2 linked regions of the Nitratidesulfovibrio vulgaris str. Hildenborough genome follow. The protein of the gene in region 1 interacts with the protein of each later gene in a pairwise test. Links are inferred from orthologs where the notes say so. Each region holds a gene or a part of one and is shown in the gene's direction. Other genes may lie near its edges. The genes, in order: pheT and secD.

Region 1 (10,828 bases):
ACCAGTCCTTTCCGGGGATACACATCATGGACCTTCTGAAGGAACTTGAAAGCCTGGTGCCGGAACTCGAAAGAGGATTGGGCCAGGCTTCGTCGTTGCAAGAGCTTGAAGAGCAGCGCATCGCCTTCCTCGGCAGGAAGGGGCGTCTTGCACAGGTCATGGCGCATCTGCCGGAGCTCGCCCCCGCAGAGCGTCCCCGTGTCGGTCAGGCTGCCAACACGGTCAAGCAGGCACTCACCGAACTGTTCGAACAGCGCAAGGTCGTGCTCGAGCAGGCCAAAGAGGCCGCCGCACTCTCGCGTTTCGACCCGAGCCTTCCCGGCAGGATGCCGTGGCGCGGGTCTCTCCATCCCGTGACGCTGGTCATGGAGGAGATATGCTCCGTGTTCGGCGCGCTCGGTTACGACATCGTCACCGGGCCCGAGGTCGAGAACGACTACCACAACTTCGAAGCCCTCAACATGCCGCCCGAGCACCCTGCGCGCGACATGCAGGACACGCTCTACATCACAGAGAGCATCCTCATGCGCACGCACACCTCACCGCTTCAGGTGCGCACCATGAAGTCGCTTCGCCCTCCGGTGGCTGCCATCGCCCCCGGCAAGGTGTACCGTCGCGACTCTGACATCACCCACACGCCCATGTTCCATCAGATTGAAGGGTTCATGGTCGATCACAACGTGAGCATGGCTGAACTGCGCGGCACGCTCACCTCGTTCCTGCGCACGGTCTTCGGCGGTGACACGCGGGTGCGCTTCAGGCCCAGCTTCTTCCCCTTCACCGAACCCAGTGCCGAGGTCGACATCTCGTGTTGCATCTGCGGCGGCAAGGGGCATGTGGGCAACGAACCGTGCCGCGTCTGCAAGACCACGGGCTGGGTCGAGATTCTCGGCTGCGGCATGATCGACCCTGAAGTGTTCAAGTCCGTGGGCTACGACCCCGAAGTGTACACCGGTTTCGCCTTCGGCCTCGGCGTCGAGCGCGTCGCCATGCTCAAGTACGGCATAGGCGACCTGCGCATGTTCTTCGAGAACGACGTCCGCTTCCTGTCGCAATTCGCGTGATGGTCGGCCTCGCGACGTGCGGGGCTGGCGTGACGTGCCCCCGCAGGGGGACGACAGGACGGGGAGTGGTGCGCATCACCGCTTCCTGAGGGTTCAGCCGGGTGTTCCGGCAAGCGCACCGGCGTGCCGGGCGCACAAAAGCGTGTCCGGGGTGGCGACCCCGGTCATGGGAGTGGCACATGCTTCTGAGTCTCAAATGGCTGCGCGAATTCGTACCCTTTGAAGGCACCGCCGCCGAACTCGGCGACAGGCTGACCATGCTCGGCCTCGAACTCGAAGAGATCATCCGCCCCTTCGACGCCATCGAGCCCATCGTCGTCGGCCATGTGGTCTCGCGTGAGCGGCATCCCGAGGCGGACAAGCTTTCGGTCTGCAAGGTCGACGTGGGGCAGGGCGAACCTCTGGACATCGTGTGCGGTGCGCCCAACGTGGCTGCCGGTCAGCGTGTCCCGGTGGCCCTGGTGGGCACCACCATGCCCGGCGGCATGGTCATCAAGAAGGCCAAACTGCGGGGACAGCCCTCGCATGGCATGATCTGCTCCGAGCGCGAACTGGGCCTCGGCGAAGACCATGACGGCATCATGGTGCTGCCCGAATCGTTCCGCATCGGTGCCAGGCTGGTCGATGAACTGGACCTCGACCGTGAGGTCTGCGACATCGCCATCACGCCCAACCGCGCCGACTGCCTCTCGGTTCTCGGCCTCGCCCGCGAAGTGGCACTGGCCTTCGGCCTGCCGCTCACCATGCCTGCCCTCGACCTGAAGGAAGAGGGGGCCGATGCGTCCAATGCGCTGCGCATCGACATCCCCGACGCCTCGCTGTGCCCGCTGTTCCACGGGCGAGTGCTCGAAGGGGCCGCCGTCCGCAAGAGTCCGGCGTGGATGCGTTACCGGCTCATCGCCGTGGGGGTGCGTCCCATCTCCAACATCGTGGACGTGACCAACTACATCCTCATGGAACTCGGTCAGCCGCTGCACGCCTACGACCTCGACCTGCTTGCAGGAGGCCGCATCGAAGTCTCCGCCGCCCGAGAGGGCGAGCGTCTGACGACCCTCGACGGTGTCGAACGCGTGCTGACATCCAACGACCTGCTCATCCGCGACGGCGAGAAGCCCGTGGGCCTTGCCGGGGTCATGGGCGGTGCCGAGACGGAGATATCCGACAAGAGCAGCCGGGTGTTCCTCGAAGCCGCGGTCTTCCGCCCCGGCACCATCCGCAAGACGGCCCGTCGCCTTGGTCTCTCCAGCGAAGCCTCGTACCGTTTCGAACGCGGGGTCGACCAGGTGGTGTGCACCTACGCCATGAACCGCGCTGCGCAACTCATCGCGGGCCTTTCCGGGGCGACGCTTCGTCCCGGCATCTGCCACAATGAGCCGCTGCCGTGGCAGGCACCCGTGCTGCGCTTCCGCCGCGCAAGGGGCGAGGCACTGCTTGGCATCAGCCTTGATGAGACGTTCTGCCGCGAGACGCTTGAGCGCCTCGGCTGCAAGGTCGACGCCGCAGACGCTGCCGACTGGAAGGTGACGGCCCCCAGCCATCGGCGCGACTTCGAACGCGAGGCCGACCTCATCGAAGAGGTGGCGCGCGTGCGGGGTATGGATACCATCGAACCGGTGCTGCCCAAGGTCATGCGCCCTCTCGACCGTGCTGGTGCGCCCGAATCGAAGTACTCGTTCTGGCTGCGTCTCAAGCACTGGGCCGCAGGACTCGGTCTCAACGAAGCCATCAACTACAGCTTCGTGGGGCAGAAGGACCTCGACCACCTCAATCTTGCCGTGGACGGGCGCATTCCCATCATGAACCCGCTCACCGCCGACCAGAACGTGCTGCGCACCGAACTGGCACCCGGACTGTTGCAGAACCTGCGCCATAACATCGCTCAGGGCAACGCGGGACTCCGCCTCTTCGAAGTGGCGCACATCTTCGAGGCCGACGCCACGTCAGACACCACCGCCCGCGAGCGCGCGCGGCTCGACATCCTCGTCTACGGCAGCAGGTATGACAGCCAGTGGCCGCATGTCGAGGCTGACGCCGACTACGCCGACATCAAGGGTATCGTGGAACACTGCCTCGCCTTCCTGCACCTCGAGGGCGCCACCTTCACGCTTGCGGCGTCGCATCCGTTCCTGATGCCGTGTGTGGACGTCGCCGTGCAGGGCAGGCAGGTTGGCGTCATCGGGCGTGTGCGTCCTGAAATCGCCGATGCCTACCACGCCCGCAAGGACGCGTGGCTTGCCGACCTCGACCTCGACGTGCTGCGCGAGTTGCACGATGCCGCCCGCATCGCGTTCCGGTCGCTGCCCGTCTACCCGCCGGTGCGGCGCGACATCACCGTGGCAGCGCCCGGTTCGTTGCAGGTGGGTGCCGTACTCGACCATATCCTCGGGTTGCGCCTGCCGCTGCTTTGCGGCGTGGAACTCATCGACGTGTTCGAACCGGAAGGGAAGGACGAGCGTAACCTCACGTTCCGCATGACGTTCCGCCACGCCTCGCGCACCCTGAAGGATGCCGAGGTGGACAAGGAACGCGATAAAGTGGCACATTCCCTCGTGGAGAAGCTTCCCGTCCGCATCTGACGGGACGCCCGGACAGGAGGGCGCATGGAGGAGAAGACGTACCGTATCGGCGAGGCGGCCGAGTTGCTCAACCTCAAGACCTATGTGTTGAGGTTCTGGGAGACCGAGTTCCCCCAGCTCGACCCTTTGCGCACGGAGAAGGGGCAGCGCCTCTATTCCGAGCGTGATATCGCCGTGTTGCGTCGCATCCGCCACCTCCTGCACGAAAGGGGACTCACCATAGAGGGTGCCCGTCGTATCCTCGCCGAAGAAGGCGGTCATGCCGCCGCAGAACCATTGCCGGTCGTCGCACCGGACTCCGCAGACACCACCCCCGCCGTAGCCGCATCGTGCGACTGCGGCGGGGTCGTCCGCGACATCGTCGCGGAGCTCGAGCAGTTGCGACGGCTTCTTGCCGGAACCTCCTGACGCCTTGCGCGTCGTTGCGGGGCGCCGCCCCGCCGAGAGACCCCACCATGATTCTTTCCCCCTCGCTTCTGTCGTCCGATTTCGGTCGACTCACGGAAGAACTCGCCGCGCTTGAAGCGGCGGGCGTCAAGTGGGTCCACTGGGATGTGATGGACGGTCGCTTCGTGCCCAACATCACCTACGGACAGCCTGTCATCAGCCACCTGCGCAAGAAGAGCGGCCTCTTCTTCGATGTGCACCTCATGGTCCATGAACCGGAACGCTATCTTGCCGACTTCGCCAAGGCGGGGGCGGATATGCTGGTGGTACATGCCGAGGCGACCAACCACCTGCAACGCACACTGGCGGAGATTCGCCGCCTCGGGTGCAAGGCGGGGGTGGCGCTCAACCCGCACACGCCGCTTTCGGTGCTCGACTACGTGCTCGAAGATGTGGATATGGTGCTCATCATGAGCGTCAACCCCGGCTTCGGGGGGCAGAAGTTCCTGCCCGCCACGTACCGCAAGATACGCGACCTGCGCGCCATGCTCGATGCCCGTGGCCTTTCCGCGCATATACAGGTCGATGGCGGTGTCGACCCTTCCAACACGGCAGCCCTCGTCGAGAGCGGGGCCGATGTGCTGGTGTCCGGGTCGGCGTTCTTCGGTTTTCCGCCGTATGACCAGCGCCTGCGCGCTTTCGAGGACGCAGCGGCTGCCGCACGCCCCGCGAACTGAAACGTGTTCTCATCCGTTGCCATGCGCCACGGAACAGACTAGGGGAAGCCACCCGGCCCGTACCGGGGCAACCCGCCGATGGAGGAATCAATGCCGTCTCGCAAGGATTTTGCCAATGCCATTCGCGTCCTGAGCATGGATGCGGTCGAAAAGGCCAAGTCGGGGCACCCCGGTGCACCCATGGGTATGGCCAACATCGCCGAAGCCCTCTGGAGAGGGCCGCTGCGCCACAACCCCGCCAACCCGCACTGGCCCGACCGTGACCGTTTCGTGCTCTCCAACGGGCACGGTTCCATGCTCATCTACGCGCTGCTGCATCTCACCGGCTATGCCGTGAGCATGGACGACATCCGTGATTTTCGCCAGATGGGCTCGCGTACGCCGGGACACCCCGAGTACGGCATCACCCCCGGGGTCGAGACCACCACCGGCCCCCTCGGGCAGGGCATCGCCACCGCCGTGGGTATGGCCATGGCCGAGCGTATGCTCGCCACCGGGTTCAACCGTGACGGCTTCCCCGTGGTCGACCACCACACCTATGTGTTCCTTGGTGACGGCTGCATGATGGAAGGCATCTCGCACGAGGCATGCTCCCTTGCGGGCACGCTGGGCCTCGGCAAGCTCATCGCCTTCTACGATGACAACGGCATCTCCATCGATGGCGAGGTCAAGGGCTGGTTCGCCGACGACACCCCCGCCCGCTTCGAAGCCTACGGCTGGCATGTGGTACGCGATGTTGATGGCCACGATGCTGCGGCCCTCGATGCCGCCCTCGCCGCCGCGCGTGCGCAGACCGGCAAGCCCAGCCTCATCTGCTGCAAGACCTGCATCGGCAGTGGTGCCCCCAACAAGTGCGGCAGCCACGACTGCCACGGTTCGCCTCTGGGCGAGGCCGAGATTGCCGCCGCCCGCGAGGCCATGAACTGGCCGCACCCGCCGTTCGAGATTCCCGCCGACATCTATGCCGCGTGGGATTGCCGCGACAAGGGTGCCAAGGACGAAGCCGCATGGCGTGAGATGTTCGAGGGCTACCGCAAGGCGTACCCCGACCTTGCCGCCGCATTCGAACGCCGCATGTCCGGTGAACTTCCCGCCAACTGGGAAGCCGAGGTCGAAGCCTGCATCGCCGCCACCGACAGCGCCGCAGAGAAGCTGGCGACGCGTGTGGCTTCGCGCAACGCCCTCAACGGCATCGCGCCGCTGCTGCCTGAACTCGTGGGCGGTTCCGCCGACCTCACCGGTTCGGTGGGCACATGGCACAAGGGGTCGGTTCGCCTCACCCCCGACAACTGGGACGCCAACTACATCTCCTACGGGGTGCGCGAGTTCGCCATGGGGGCCATCATGAACGGCCTCACCCTGCATGGCGGCTTCATCCCCTACGCCGGCACCTTCCTCATCTTCTCCGACTACGCCAAGAACGCCATCCGCCTTTCGGCCCTGATGGGCATCCGCGTGGTGTGGGTGCTGACCCACGACTCCATCGGCGTGGGCGAGGACGGCCCCACCCACCAGCCTGTCGAACAGCTGGGCGGGCTGCGGCTCATTCCCAACGTCTCGGTATGGCGTCCGTGCGACACGGTCGAGACCGTGGCCGCTTGGAAGAGTGCCATCGAATGCGCCACCGGCCCCACATGCATCTCCCTCACCCGTCAGGGTGTGCCGCACATCGCCCGCACAGCCGAACAGCGTGCGGCCATCGGGCGCGGCGGCTACATCCTGCGCGACTGCGCGGGCAAGCCCGAAGCCATCATCATGGCTACGGGGTCTGAAGTGCAACTGGCTGTCGAGGCCGCTGCCGAACTTGAGAAGCGTGGTCGCCGCGTGCGCGTCGTTTCCATGCCTTCGTCTTCCGTCTTCGACCGGCAGGATGCCGCCTACCGTGAGAGCGTCCTGCCCTCCGACGTGCGCGTGCGCGTGGCCGTGGAGGCCGCCGCGTCCGACGCATGGTGGAAGTATGTGGGTCTCGACGGCAAGGTGGTCGGCATGACCGGTTTCGGCGAGTCCGCACCCGGCGGTGTCCTGTTCAAGCATTTCGGCTTCACCGTGGACAACGTGGTGGATACCGTCACGTCGCTTCTCTAGCCGAGGGCGGGCCGCTGGCGACGTCATGCCGTCGGTCGTGCCTTCTCCATGCTCTATGACCCGGGGCGCGAACGTGGTAGGATGACCGCGTTCGCGCCTTTCTCGTAATGCATCCAGCCTGCCAGGAGAGCAACGCATGGCCGTTATCAAGATGACCGATCTCGACCTCAAGGGAAAACGGGTTCTTCTGCGTGAAGACCTCAACGTGCCCCTCAAGGAGGGGCGCATCACCAGCGACAAGCGCATACGCGCCGCTCTGCCGTCCATTCGCATGGCGATGGAGGCGGGGGCCCGTGTGCTTATCGTCTCGCATCTGGGTCGCCCCGTAGAGGGCGAGTTCGATGAGGCTTTTTCGCTCGCCCCTGTGGCCGCACATCTTTCGCGCGAACTCGGGCGTGATGTGCGTCTTGTGAAGGACTACATCGACGGTGTGGATGTCGCCGAGGGCGATTGCGTCCTGTGCGAGAACGTCCGCTTTCTCAAGGGTGAGAAGAAGAACACCGAGGAACTGGGCAGAAGGCTTGCCGCTCTGTGCGACATCTTCGTCATGGACGCGTTCGGTGCCGCACACCGGGCGCAGGCTTCTACCCACGCCGTGGCGCGCTTCGCCCCTGTTGCCTGCGCGGGGCCGCTGCTGGCTGCAGAACTTGACGCGCTGGAACGCGCCCTTGACGCCCCGAAGCACCCGCTTGTGGGCATCATCGGCGGTTCGAAGGTCTCGACCAAGCTGACGCTTCTCGACAACCTGTCACACCGTGTCGACCGCCTCATCGTGGGCGGCGGCATCGCCAATAATTTCATCAAGGCCGCCGGTTACGAAGTGGGCAAGTCCCTCTATGAGCCCGAACTCGTGGAAGAGGCCGCACGCCTCATGGCCGCAGCCAGGGCAGCTGGCGGTGAGATTCCCGTGCCGCTGGACGTGGTGGTCGGCCCCGAGTTGGCCGATGGTGCCCCTGCCACGGTGCGGAAGGTCTCCGAAGTCGGCCCTGACGAGATGATTCTCGACATCGGCCCCGCGACGGCGACACGTTACCGCGAGATTCTGCTCGCCGCCGGAACCATCGTCTGGAACGGCCCGGTGGGTGCTTTCGAGTGGGAACAGTTCGGGGCAGGAACCCGCGCCCTGTGCGAGGCTGTCGCCGACAGTCCTGCCTTTTCGATAGCCGGCGGTGGCGATACCGTCGCCGCCGTCGAGAAGTATGGCGTTGCCAGCCGTGTGGGATACATCTCCACGGGTGGTGGAGCCTTCCTCGAGTTCCTTGAAGGCAAGGAACTTCCGGCTGTCGCCATACTGCAGGAAAGGGCCGCGCAATCGTGATGCTCTAGCGTGCTACGTACTGTGGGCGGCCTTCGCAATGCTGAAGGCCGCCTTTTTTTGTCATGAGCCTGTGAAAGGCCATGCAGCTATGGGCGTGGCTGTGCCGAACGATGGATGTCGCGTGCTTCGGAATAGCCTCTACGCAGAAGTACCTTTGGAACAGGCTATGCAAGTGGGGTGGCTTTGGTTGTACTTTAAGGAAAACTAATCTGATCGTTCGTTGTGCCGACTGTTGTGGGCTTTGCACTATTCATTGTGTTGACGTTTATCTGTGGTGACTGTATGTGACGGCTGTCTGCAAGTTGTTGAAAATCGTTCTTTACGTCACCGGAAGGTCCACAGGGGGGCCCACATGGACGAATTCCTCAAAGAGGCACTGGAAATAGTCAAGGCGCAGGCCAGTGTGCGCACGATGACCGAGGATGAAATCACCGCCATGGTACGTAAGCTCGCCACAGGGCTGAAGGCCATTGCGGAAGGTGAGATGAACCTTGAAGAAGGCTGCTGCGAAACGGGGGGAGACCCTCGCAAGGCCATCAAGGAAAAGACCATCACCTGCCTCGAATGCGGCAAGTCGTTCAAGATTCTCACGAAGAAACACTTGGCGAGTCATGGTCTCGACCCGGACAGCTATCGTGAGAAGTGGGGGCTCAAGAAGAACTCTCCGCTGGTGTGCAAGTCGTTGCAGCGTGAGCGTCGTAAGAAGATGAAGGATATGAAGTTGTGGGAGAAGCGCCGTAAGGCCAAGTAGCAGCGTCTTCCGCTCTATACGTTTCGTTCTGTTTCCTTTGCAGGGGCACCGCCGTTTGCTGGCGGTGCCCCTTGTCGTTGCAATGCGGCGTTTGCCCGTTCCGTTGCCATTCGTCGCAGTGCGGCAACGGCCACGCGGGCCGCTAGAGGACGCGTATGACCTGTCTGTCGCCCGCATGAATGAGGTGGACGGCACAGGCAAGGCAGGGGTCGAACGAGTGGACGGTCCGCAAGACCTCCACCGGGCGTTCGGCATCCAGTACAGGGTTGCCCATGAGCGACTCCTCGACGGGAGAGGGCTTGCCAGCCTCGCACCGGGGGCCGAGGTTCCATGTGCTTGGCACCACCATCTGGTAGTTCGCCGTCTTTCCGCCTTCGATGCGTATCCAGTGTGAGAGGCCGCCTCGCGTCACGGCACAGAAGCCCACGCCCTTGGCCTTGTCGGGCATCTTCCATGGCTTGAATATCTCGACCGGACCAGCCTTGATGCGTGCTTCAAGGTCGTTGAGCCAACCTTCGATACGGTTCATGAGCACCACGCATTCCACCATCCGGGCGGCAGTGCGCCCCATGGTGGAGAACATGTTCTCCTTGTTCAGCCCGCAGGCTGCGAGCCATGCATCCATGCGGCGGACGGTCTCCTGTTCGCCCCGTGCGTAGGCGAGCATCCGTCGTGCAAGAGGGCCTGTTTCAACAGGTTCGCCCCTGTAACGCGGGGCCTTGGCCCACGAGTACCGGTCGTTCTGGTCGTAGCCCGTGTAGTCCGGGGCTGTGACGCCGTCATACGGGGGCTTGGGGGCTCCTTTGACATACCAGCTGTGGGCCACATGCTCCACTATCTGTTCCGGGTTCACCTCCTCGACCTTCTTGAAGTCGCGCGCCCACATCACCCCGCCTCTGAAGAAGGGTGCCTTGCCCGTCTCAGGGTCGAAGAAGTCGGAGAAGTCCATGAAGTTCGTAGTGCGCCCGTACGTCGCCACTTCGGGATAGCGTTTGCCGAGTATGGTGAGGTCGCCCACGTAGTTGTGATTGATGAAGGCGCGCGTGTCCTCATAGAGGGCCCTGAATTCCGCGATACGTTCAGGCCGGAGACTTTCGTAGCAGGTGACACCCCCTACCTGCATGGTCTGGGCGTGGGGGTTCTTGCCGCTGAAGATGGCCATGGCCCGTGCTATCTTCATCTGTACCTTGAGCGCTTCGAGATAGTTGGTGGCAAGGATGAGGTTCTCTTCCGGCGAGAGGCGATACGCCGGATGCCCACCGAGGGAATAGGCGTGATTGAGCCACCCCAGTTGCCCACCCTCTACGAACTTCTTGAGCCGCCCCTGCACGATGAAGAAGTCGCCGGGCTGTGTCTCCCGTCCCGAGACCTCGCTCGCGAGCTTCGCCGCAGCCACGGCATCCGCTTTCAGGGCATCTGCCATGTCGAAGAAGTCGAGCGAGTGCAGGTGGTAGAAGTGCACGAGGTGGTCGTGCACGTCGAGGGTCGACAGGATGAGCAGCCGCACGAGTTCTGCCGCTGGCGGAGGCTTGAGGCCGATGGCGTTCTCGACGGCGCGGATGCTGGTCAGCGCATGTGTCGTGGTGCATACGCCGCAGACACGCTGCACATAGTGGTGCACGTCTTCCGGCGGACGTCCCTGAACGATCATCTCGATGCCTCTGAACAACTGGGCGCTGGACCATGCGTTGGCGACCTTGCCGTCCTTGACATCCACATCGATCTTGAGGTGCCCCTCGATGCGCGTGATGGGGTCTATGGTGATGGGCCCTGTGAATGCTTTAGCCGTCATGCTGATGCCTCCTTAGGCCTTGTCGCTCTTCTGGCGGACATCTTTGTTGAAGGGGGCCAGCGCGTCCCAGAAGCCGGGTTCGCTGCAGCCAATGCAAGGGGCTCCAGCCCTGACCGGC
Region 2 (10,725 bases), 760 kb from region 1 along the record:
TGCCTGACCATACGTCGCAAGCCTTCCGACTTTCGCGAGAACGCACTCTGGACCCCGGCGTTCATCAAGAACATCTACAAGCAGAGCGACACGGGTGGTGTGCTTCTTTCGGGCATGGGGTGTCCGTCTCCCAAGCCCGTCTACTGGGACAACATGTTGCTCGACGCCAGTCAGGTGACGAATCCATCCATAGACCCGCTTCGCGAACCCATGGAACTCCGCACGTTCCTCGGAGGAAGGCCCGACAGGCTCGTGTTCGAGGAAACGCCGCAGGGGCCGAAGCTTCAGACGGAAATCGGGCCACAGTTGCAGCTTGAATATCCCATCATGTTCGCCGCCATGTCGTTCGGGGCCATCAATTACAATCTTCACGAGGCCATGGCCAAGGCGGCGACCGAACTGGGCACGTTCTACAATACGGGAGAAGGCGGCCTGCACCCCGACCTCTATCCTTATGGTGCCAACACCATCGTGCAGGTGGCCTCCGGGCGTTTCGGGGTGCACAAGGACTACCTCAATGCGGGCTCAGCGGTCGAAATCAAGGTCGGGCAGGGCGCAAAGCCCGGCATCGGCGGACATCTGCCCGGTGAGAAGATCGACGAAGAGGTCTCGCGAACGCGCATGGTACCCAAGGGGTCTGATGCCATCTCGCCTGCGCCGCACCACGACATCTACTCCATCGAAGACCTGCTTCAGCTCATCTGCGCCATCAAGGAGGCTACGCAGTACCGCGTGCCTGTGTCCGTGAAGATAGCGGCAGTGCACAACGCCCCCGCCATCGCCTCGGGCATCGTGCGCGCAGGGGCCGATATCGTGGTCATCGACGGCTTCCGGGGAGGCACGGGGGCAGCCCCGACCATGATCCGCGACAACGTGGGCATTCCCATCGAGCTTGCGCTGGCCGCCGTTGACGACAGGCTGCGTGACGAGGGCATCCGCAACCGCGCATCCATCGTGGCCGCCGGCGGCGTCCGGTGCAGCGCCGACGTGGTGAAGGCCATCGCGCTTGGGGCCGACGCCGTCTACATTGGCACCGCCGCGCTCATCGCAGTAGGGTGCACGCTGTGCGGGCGCTGCTACACGGGCAAATGCCCGTGGGGTATCGCAACCAACGAGTCGCGCCTCAAGAAACGCCAGAACCCCGACGAAGCGGCGCGCAGGCTGACCAATCTCGTCAGGGCGTGGGGCCATGAGATTCAGGAGATGCTGGGCGGCATGGGGCTCAATTCCATCGAGAGTCTGCGGGGCAACCGTGACAAGCTTCGAGGCATCGGCCTTGGCGACACTGAACTCGACATCCTCGGCATCAAGCACGCGGGCCGTTAGGCCGGAGACACGTCATGAAGGCTCCCAAGGACTTCTGGAAATTCGACAAGGACATCGCGGGGTGCGGCGTCTTCGGTGTCATCGACCGCAAGCGCAACCTCATACCCGGCACCATGCCCATCGACGCCATGTGCACCATGCACGACAGGGGCAACGGGCTTGGGGGCGGTTTCGCCGCCTACGGCATCTATCCGGACAGGGCGGACGACTACGCCTTCCATATCATGGGTGACGACGCGGCCGCCCTCGAACGGGCAGAGACCTACCTCGCCGGGCTGTTCGACGTGCACCACGCCGAACCCATTCCCACCCGCGACGTGCTCACGGTGAAGAACCCGCCCCTGGTACGGCGCTACTTCCTCGCACCCAAGGCCGTGCGACCACAGTGGCAGCATATGGGCGAGTCGGATTACGTGGTCGGGGCGGTGATGCACGTCAACACGCGCATTCCCGGTGCGTTCGTCTTCTCAAGCGGCAAGAACATGGGCACGTTCAAGGGGGTCGGCTACCCCGAGGACATCGCCGACTTCTTCCGGCTTGACGAGTATCGCGCCTACATGTGGACGGCACACAACCGTTTTCCGACCAACACGCCCGGCTGGTGGGGCGGGGCGCATCCGTTCACGTTGCTGGACTGGGCCATCGTGCATAACGGCGAAATATCCTCGTACGGCATCAATCGGCGCTATCTGTGTGAGCACGATTACGAGTGCACACTCATGACCGACACCGAAGTCGTGGCCTACCTGCTTGACCTCATGGTGCGCAAGCACGGGCTTTCGAAGCGCATGGCCAGCTGGGTGTTCGCGCCGCCCTTCTGGGATGAGGTCGACCGTATGCCCGAAGAGCAGCGCAAGGCTTTCACGGCGTTGCGGGCGGTCTATGGCGCGGCCCTGCTCAATGGCCCCTTCGCCATCCTCGTGACCGACTCCAGGGGTATGATGGGGCTCAACGACCGCGTGAAGTTGCGTCCTCTCGTCGTGGCGGAAAAGGACACCATGACCTTCATGTCCAGCGAGGAAAGCTCCATACGCGAGGTCTGCCGCGACCTTGACAGGGTATGGGCACCCAAGGCCGGAGAACCCGTCATCGTCGAACTGGAGGCATGACAATGGCAGACAGGATCATCATCGACGCCGACGGAATGCCCTATCGCGAACTCAATGTCCGAATCCGCGAGGCGGTCGCCGCCGGAACGCAGGTCATCGACCTGCACGGGGTGCGGGGGCAGCGTTTCATCGGCAACGCCGTCGAGGGCGACGTGAGCATCAACATCCTCGGCGTGCCGGGGCAGGACCTCGGTGCCTTCATGCGCGGTCCGCACATCAGGGTACAGGGCAACGCGCAGGATGGCGTGGGCAATACCATGGATGGCGGGCACATCGTCATCGACGGCATGGCGGGCGATGTCCTCGGCTATGCCATGCGCGATGGTAGCATCCTCGTGCGTGGTGACGTGGGCTACCGGGTGGGCATCCACATGAAGTCGTATCTCGACAGGGTGCCGGTCATCGTGGTGGGCGGCAAGGCGGGCGACTTTCTCGGAGAATACATGGCTGGCGGGGTCATCGTGCTGCTTGGAATGGACACCGGCAAGCCGGAGGCGCCCGTTGCGGGGCGTAGCCTCGGTACCGGGATGCACGGCGGGGTCATCTACATCCGTGGTGAGGTGCCGGAACATCTGCTGGGACCGGGGCTTGCACTGTCGCCTCTGGATGAGGAGGACGGGGCTGCGCTCGCACGGCATGTGCAGGCGTACGCCGATGCCTTCGGCAAGGACGCCGCAGAGATACTCGGCGCGTCATTCGTCAAGGTGCATCCGCGCTCGCACAGACCCTACGGCAATATGTACGTCGGAACGAACTGACCGTGTTGCGGCGGGGCACCTGTCCGGCTTCAGTCGTTCCGCTTCGAGTGCGATGTCCGCGTGAACGACCGGATAGAGCGCATGTTGTGACTTGCGGGATCGCCCCCGTTCCTTCTTCGAAGGGCGGGGGCTTTCGGCATGGTTGCAGGTAGGCGCTGCAAGGACGTGAGCGGACGTGGCTGCCATGCGCGGCTGCATGTTGTCGGAAGTGACTGTCCCGCAAGCATGAGCCTGAAGGGTAGTCATGCGTGGCGCAGACGCATCATGCCGGGGGCTCGCACGCATTGTGAATTGCTAATGGTGCCACATTTCCACCGATGGGCGTAACGGCGGTGCGGGAATGCGCTCCTTCGCCGCGTTGTCGCTGGGCCTTCGCATCTGCGCTGTGTGCCGTTGTGACCAGAAAAGGCGTTGCAAGACGGGGCATGAGCGGTTAGGTAGGTCAGGTTTAACGATGATTACGCCCGGGCATCCGGGCGCAACCGCCATAAGGAGGCACCATGCTCTGGACTACCGCAGCGTACGCCATGGGCGCAGGCCAGCAGGCCGGCGCAGAAGGCGGAGCCGCCGCTCTCACCAGCTTCGTCCCGCTGATCCTGATGTTCGCCATCTTCTACTTCCTGCTCATCCGTCCGCAGCAGAAGCGCGCCAAGGAACACAAGGCCATGCTCGATGCCCTCGGCAAGGGCGAGCACGTGCTGACCGCAGGCGGTCTGTACGGTCGTATCGTGGATATCGATGCTGATACGGTGACCCTCGACCTTGGCGAGACCAAGGTCAAGATCGGTCGCGGCTTCATCACCGGTGTCGTCGATCCTTCCAAGAAGGCCGCCCCCAAGAAGTCCGACGCTAAGGACTCCAAGTAATCAAGGCGTCACGCCCTGGGGCAAGCACGGGCCAACGCGGTGCGTGCTTGCCCTTTCGCCGTTGAACAGCACCCCGGTTCGGGGTGGCCCCGCGTTGCGGGGCTGAACTCGTGTGACCTGAGGAGTGGCAATGAACGAGGGTCTCCGTTGGCGGCTGGCCCTGTCGCTGGTGGTCTTTCTGGCTGCCGTGGCCTATGTGCTGCCGAGCATTCCCGCCGTCAAATCTTCCCCGATGGGCAGATTCCTGCCCGACAACCGCATCAGCCTCGGCCTCGACCTCATGGGGGGCATCCACCTCACGCTGGGCGTCGACGTGGACAAGGCTGTCGAGAATTCCCTTTCGCAGATGGGGCAGGACATCCGCTCCTCGGCCCGTGAGAAGGACATCTTCATCCTCCGTCCCCGCATTTTGCCGGGTGACAGGGTCGAGTTCGTTCTCGCCAAGGCTGCGCAACGCGACCAGCTGGGCGAGATGCTCGCCAAGCAGTTCCCGCAGCTAGCCGTGGGCGCCCCTGTCGAGATCGACGGCGGGCAGCTGCGTTATGTGGCGACGCTCAAGAAAGAGCAGCGCACACATATCGAGGACATGGCCCTCGATCAGGCTGTGAAGACCATACGCAACCGCATCGACCAGTTCGGTGTGGCTGAACCGGATATCCGCAAGCAGCAGGACCATCGCATTCAGGTCCAGTTGCCCGGCCTTGCCGACCCCGCACGCGCCATTCAGATCATCGGCAAGACGGCGCACCTCGAATTCCGTATCGTCAGGGACGACGTCGATCCCGAGAAACTCGCCAAGGGCCTTGTGCCCCCCGGTGTGGATGTGCTTCCCATGATGCGCCGTGGCGGCGACGGGTCGGCGGGCGAAGTGCCCGTGGCCCTCGACAAGGAGATTCTCCTCACCGGCGAGAACGTGGCCGACGCCAGACCCGGCTTCGACCAGTTCAATCAGGCGTATGTCATGCTCACGTTCAACAGCCGCGGTGCCGCCATCTTCGAGCGTGTGACGGGCGAGAACGTGCGCAAGCGTCTTGCCATCGTCCTTGACGGCAAGGTCTATTCCGCGCCTTCCATCCAGGAGAAGATAGCGGGCGGCCGCGCCAGCATCACCGGTCATTTCACCACTGAAGAGGCACAGGACCTTGCCATCGTGCTGCGCGCAGGCTCGCTGCCCGCTCCGGTCAACGTGCTCGAAGAGCGCACGGTTGGTCCCTCGCTCGGTCAGGAGTCCATCGACAGCGGTATTCTCGCCGGTCAGGTGGGCGGGGCTGCCGTCGTCGTCTTCACCATCCTCTATTACGGGGCCAGCGGCGCCATCGCCGTCGGGATGCTGTGCTTCACCATCCTGCTCATCCTTGCTGGCATGGCTGGCTTCGGCGCTACGCTGACGTTGCCGGGCCTTGCGGGTATTGCGCTGACCATCGGCATGGGCGTCGACGCCAACGTGCTCATCTACGAGCGCATCCGCGAAGAACTGCGGCGCGGTCTCACCCCGCTGGCGGCCATTCACGCCGGATTCGACAGGGCCATGCTCTCCATCACCGACTCGAACCTCACCACGGTGATTGCTGCAGCCATCCTGTACCAGTTCGGCACCGGCCCGGTGCGCGGCTTCGCCGTGACCCTCACCCTCGGCATCCTCGCCTCGATGTTCACGGCCATTTTCGTCTCGCGCGCCGTCTTCGACCTGTGGATGCGCCTGTCGCCCTCAAAGCGGCTCAGCATCTAGCGGAGGAACATCATGGGACTTTCATTCATCAAATATGACACGAAGATAGACTTCGTGGGCATGCGCCGCATCGCCTACGTGCTTTCGATCGTCGTCATTCTCATCGGCTTCGCCTCCATCGCCATGAATGGCGGACTTCGCTACGGTATCGACTTTGCTGGCGGTGCCGTGGTGCAGGTCAAGTTCGACAAGCCGGTCGAAGACGAGGCCATCAAGAAGAGTCTCGCCGACGCCGACCTGCCGGGGCTTTCCATCCAGCGTTTCGGTGAGGGTGACGAAGACTATCTCATCCGCATCTCCGATACCGGGTCGTCTGCTGACAGCATCCGCCAGACCGTGTCGACCGCGTTGCAACAGAACCTCAAGGACGTGTCCTTCACGGTGCAGCGGCTTGAGATGGTCGGCCCCAAGGTCGGGGCGGACCTGCGCAGCAAGGCCGTCGAGGCCCTGTACTATGCCGTGTTGCTCATTGCCGTGTACATCTCCGGTCGTTTCGAACAGCGATGGATGGCCTCTGCGGTGATGGCGGCAACCCTCTGGGGTGGCATGTACCTGTTGTCGGCCATAGGGCTTGGACGTGAATGGCTGGTGTTCGTCTCCCTGCTGGTGACCGTAGCGCTGTGCTGGAAGTTGAAGCTCAACTTCGCGCTGGGTGCCATCATAGCACTGTTGCACGACGTGCTCATCTCCATCGGTCTGCTGTCGCTTCTCGGCAAGGAGTTCGACCTGAACATCATCGCCGCGCTGCTGACACTCATCGGCTACTCGCTGAACGACACCATCATCGTCTACGACCGTATCCGCGAGACGCTCCGCACGAACCCGGATGACCCGTTCGACGTCATCATCAACCGCAGCATCAACCAGACCCTCAGCCGTACCATTCTCACCGGTGGCACGACGCTGATGGTCATCGTCAGCCTGTTCTTCCTCGGCGGTGGCGTCATCCATGACTTCGCCCTGACGATGTTCTTCGGCGTGTTCATCGGAACGCTGTCGTCCATCTTCGTGGCAAGCCCGGTGCTTCTCGCCTTCGGCAAGCCGGTCATGGCCGCTGTCGATGCCGACTACGAAAAGCCCGGAGAGCATGGCGTCGTCTAGCCGTCTGCTCACTTCAGCCCTGACAGGGGGCGGTGGCCACGCGCCACCGCCCCCTTTTTTATCGTAAACCGCGCGAGGGGATTGCCTTTGTTCCGTGTGATGCGGTATGTATGGAGTATTGTCCACTATCAGTTCATCTCTGGAGGATGCCATGAAACGAGTTCTGCTTTTGTCCAGCCTGTGTGCCGCCCTTTCTTTCGGACTTGCCGTGTCCGGTGTCGCTGCCGATGGCGCCGCACTCTACAAGTCATGCATCGGATGCCACGGTGCCGATGGTTCCAAGGCTGCCATGGGTTCGGCCAAGCCCGTGAAGGGGCAGGGGGCCGAGGAACTGTACAAGAAGATGAAAGGCTATGCAGACGGTTCCTACGGTGGCGAGCGCAAGGCCATGATGACCAACGCCGTCAAGAAATACTCTGATGAGGAATTGAAGGCGCTCGCCGACTACATGAGCAAGCTCTAGCGAGGTCGTATGTCTGGGCTGCATCGTGTTGCACACCGTGCGTGCGTGATGTTGTTTGCGGCCTGTGTCCTTTCTGTGGCCGGAGCGGGTCTTGCCGCTCCGGCCACCCCTGAGGGGACGCAGACGCAACATCGAGGAGCTGAAGGGCATGGACTTGCCTCCACTCCGGCGGGAATGACGCACGGAGAGCATCAGACCGAACAGCGTCAGGTCGCCCCTGACGGGCATGATGCCAATGCCGCCGAAGGGCACACGGGCGCCCATGGTGTGGGGCCAGCGGCTGTGTCTTCGTCACATCCCGCAAGCGACACTCGCGCGAGTGCCACTGGCGGCAGTTCAGGTGGTGACAGTGCACATGCCACGCATGATACTGCCCCCGCTGCTGGGGCAGCGGCGAACGCGACCGCAGGGCACGGGCATGATGCCGCCGAGGCCCCCCATGTGCATCCTGCGGCGCCAGCCGGCGAACCGTCCTCGCTGCTGCAGAGGGCGAAGCAGGATGGCACCCCCGTAGCCGGTGTGGATGAGAAGCTTGGCACCATCATTCCTGAAGGCATCATGCTTCGTGATGAAGCTGGCAATCTGGTCGATGCCCGCAGCCTCATGACCGTGCCGACCCTCGTAGCCCCGGTCTATTATTCCTGCCCCACCGTCTGCAACATGTTGCAGAGTTCCATCGCGCGCGTACTGCCTGCCCTCAACATGAAGGCGGGGACAGAGTACCGGGTGCTGTCGGTGAGTTTCGACGAACTCGACACGCCCGAGTTGGCGTCGCACAAGAAGAAGAACTATCTGGCCGCCGTGGGTGGAGACTACCCCCCCGACGGGTGGCGCTTCCTGACCGCCGACCTGCCCAATGTCCAGCGATTCATGGATGCCATCGGCTTCCGGTTCACACGACAGGGGCGCGACTTCGTGCATCCGGTGGTCCTGGTGGCGGTGTCCCCCGAAGGGCGCATCACCCGGTACCTGTATGGCAACGGGTTTCTTCCGTTCGACGTGACCATGGCACTGCATGAAGCAGCCGAGGAGAAGGTGGGCCTGTCGCTACGGCGTGCCGTCTCGTACTGCTTCACCTACGACCCCAAGGGGCGCAAGTACGTCTTCGATGTGATGAAGGTGGCTGGCGTGGTCATTCTTTTCGGGGCGGGCGTCCTGTTGTTCGTGCTTCTACGCGGCGGACGTCGCCGCAACTGACAGATACGACAAACGAGGTTGCGATGAGCGAAGCGGCACACACATCCGTCAGTTTCTTGCGGCCCATGGCAGGCACGAAGGGGGGCATCGCCTCCTGGTTGTTCTCCACGGACCACAAGCGCATCGGTATCATGTATCTTTGCGGTATCATGGGGTTCTTTCTGGTCGGTCTGCTGCTCGGCTTTCTCGTGCGTCTGGAACTCATCGCACCGGGCCCTACAATCATGGACGCCCAGACCTACAATACGGTGTTCACGCTGCATGGCGTGATCATGATCTTTCTCGTGGTCATCCCCAGCATCCCTGCTGCGTTCGGCAACATCATCCTGCCCATTCAGATAGGTGCAGAGGACGTATCGTTTCCGAAGCTCAACAACTTCTCGTTCTGGCTGTACGTCATCGGGGCGTTGATGGCGCTTTCGTCGCTCTTCACCGGCAAGGGCGGGCCTGATACGGGCTGGACGTTCTATGTCCCCTTCAGCCAGACCACCAGCACCAACGTGAGTGCGGCAGTGCTCGCCGTGTTCGTGCTGGGGTTCTCTTCCATCCTCACCGGGCTCAATTTCATCACCACCATCCACCGGCTGCGCGCTCCCGGCATGACCTGGGACAGGCTGCCCCTTTTCGTCTGGTCGCTCTATGCGACCGGGTGGATACAGGTTCTGGCCACGCCTGTGCTTGGCATCACCGTGCTGCTCATCTTCGCGGAACGCGTTCTCGGTGTCGGACTCTTCGACCCGTCGCGGGGGGGCGACCCCCTGTTGTACCAGCATCTCTTCTGGATATACTCGCACCCGGCGGTCTACATCATGATTCTGCCCGCCATGGGCGTCATCTCGGACATCCTGCCGGTGTTCGCCCGCAAGAACATCTTCGGCTACAAGATGATAGCCCTTTCCAGTCTTGCCATAGCCTTTGCCGGTTCACTTGTATGGGCGCACCACATGTTCACCAGCGGCATGAGTGATACAGCCGTGCTCGTCTTCTCGTTCCTGACGTTCGTGGTCGCCATCCCTTCCGCCATCAAGGTCTTCAACTGGGTGTCGACGCTGTACAAGGGGTCGATTCGCATCGAACCGCCCCTCTGGTATGCGCTGGCATTCATCTTTCTTTTCTCCATAGGCGGACTGACGGGGCTTGTGCTCGGGTCGGCAGGGACGGACATACATGTGCACGACACGTATTTCGTAGTGGCGCATTTCCATTATGTCATCTTCGGGGGGCTCGGTTTCGGTCTGTTCGGGGCCATGCACTACTGGTTCCCCAAGATATTCGGCAGGATGTACGACAAGAGGACTGCCACGCTCGCGTGCTTCATCACCTTCGTCGGTTTCAACGTCCTGTATTTCCCGATGTTCGTCATAGGGATGCAGGGAATGCCGCGTCGGTACTACGACTATCTGCCGCAGTATACGACGGGGCATTTCATCTCGACGATGGGGTCGTGGGTGCTGGCAGCCGGGATTCTGTTGATGTTCTGGAATCTCTGGCGCGGAAGCCGAAACGGCCCGGCAGCGGGAGACAACCCATGGGGCGGTGCTACGCTCGAGTGGTCTGTTTCGTCGCCGCCCCCGCATCACACCTTCGTCAGTGAACCCGTCGTCACCAAGGGGCCCTACGACTTTACGGGAGTGAAGGCCGATGGATGAGCACCCGACAATGTCTGCGGGCGGGCATGGTCTGCCCCGTGATGACTATGCTTCACGTCTTGGGATGTGGTTGTTCCTCTTCACCGAAATACTCCTCTTTGGCGGGTTGTTTCTGCTCTATGCCGCCTACCTGCATCGTTACCCGGAAGCCTTTCATGCGGGTGGCAAGATGCTGGACAAGGTCTTCGGCACTGTGAACACGGTGGTGCTCATCACAAGCAGTGTCACTGTGGCACAATCCATCACGGCATTGCGCCTGGGTAATCCTGACCGAGCCTGCAAGCTTCTGTACGCCACTGTCGCCCTTGCTGGCATGTTCATGGTGAACAAGTTCTTCGAGTGGAGTGCCAAGATCGCCCACGACATCTATCCGGGAAGTGCACACCTTCTCGAGGCACAAGACGGATTGGGCATCTTTTTCAGCCTGTATTACGTGATGACGGGGCTGCATGGCATCCACGTCATCATCGGTGCCGCAGTGCTGCTGTATGCGTTGAGGGGCATCCGGAAGGGTCATGTGAATGCCG

Evidence for each region.
Region 2: the proteins of pheT (region 1) and secD interact in binary tests that used the Escherichia coli proteins (3 or more experiments, as listed by UniProt). The link is inferred for Nitratidesulfovibrio vulgaris str. Hildenborough from one-to-one orthologs.

What each region holds. Positions count from the first base shown.
Region 1 is NC_002937.3:2,636,931-2,647,758, reverse strand. What follows is about bases 919-3,941. They hold pheT (phenylalanine--tRNA ligase subunit beta), read left to right. Parts: upstream 919-1,243; coding sequence 1,244-3,640; downstream 3,641-3,941. Other genes in these bases: DVU_RS11840 (MerR family transcriptional regulator), read left to right, coding at 3,665-3,941; pheS (phenylalanine--tRNA ligase subunit alpha), read left to right, coding at 919-1,064. In the rest of the region: more of pheS, read left to right, coding at 27-918; more of DVU_RS11840, read left to right, coding at 3,942-4,048; rpe (ribulose-phosphate 3-epimerase), read left to right, coding at 4,096-4,764; tkt (transketolase), read left to right, coding at 4,855-6,849; DVU_RS11825 (phosphoglycerate kinase), read left to right, coding at 6,986-8,167; DVU_RS11820 (MucR family transcriptional regulator), read left to right, coding at 8,520-8,918; DVU_RS11815 (nickel-dependent hydrogenase large subunit), read right to left, coding at 9,061-10,710; DVU_RS11810 (hydrogenase small subunit), read right to left, coding at 10,723-10,828.
Region 2 is NC_002937.3:1,878,374-1,889,098, reverse strand. What follows is about bases 3,569-6,488. They hold secD (protein translocase subunit SecD), read left to right. Parts: upstream 3,569-4,189; coding sequence 4,190-5,788; downstream 5,789-6,488. Other genes in these bases: secF (protein translocase subunit SecF), read left to right, coding at 5,801-6,488; yajC (preprotein translocase subunit YajC), read left to right, coding at 3,694-4,059. Also shown: DVU_RS08655 (glutamate synthase-related protein), read left to right, coding at 1-1,326; DVU_RS08650 (class II glutamine amidotransferase), read left to right, coding at 1,341-2,435; DVU_RS08645 (GltB/FmdC/FwdC-like GXGXG domain-containing protein), read left to right, coding at 2,438-3,193; more of secF, read left to right, coding at 6,489-6,889; DVU_RS08625 (c-type cytochrome), read left to right, coding at 7,041-7,352; DVU_RS08620 (SCO family protein), read left to right, coding at 7,527-8,549; ctaD (cytochrome c oxidase subunit I), read left to right, coding at 8,573-10,198; DVU_RS08610 (cytochrome c oxidase subunit 3 family protein), read left to right, coding at 10,191-10,725. UniProt on the Escherichia coli protein: Part of the Sec protein translocase complex. Interacts with the SecYEG preprotein conducting channel. SecDF uses the proton motive force (PMF) to complete protein translocation after the ATP-dependent function of SecA.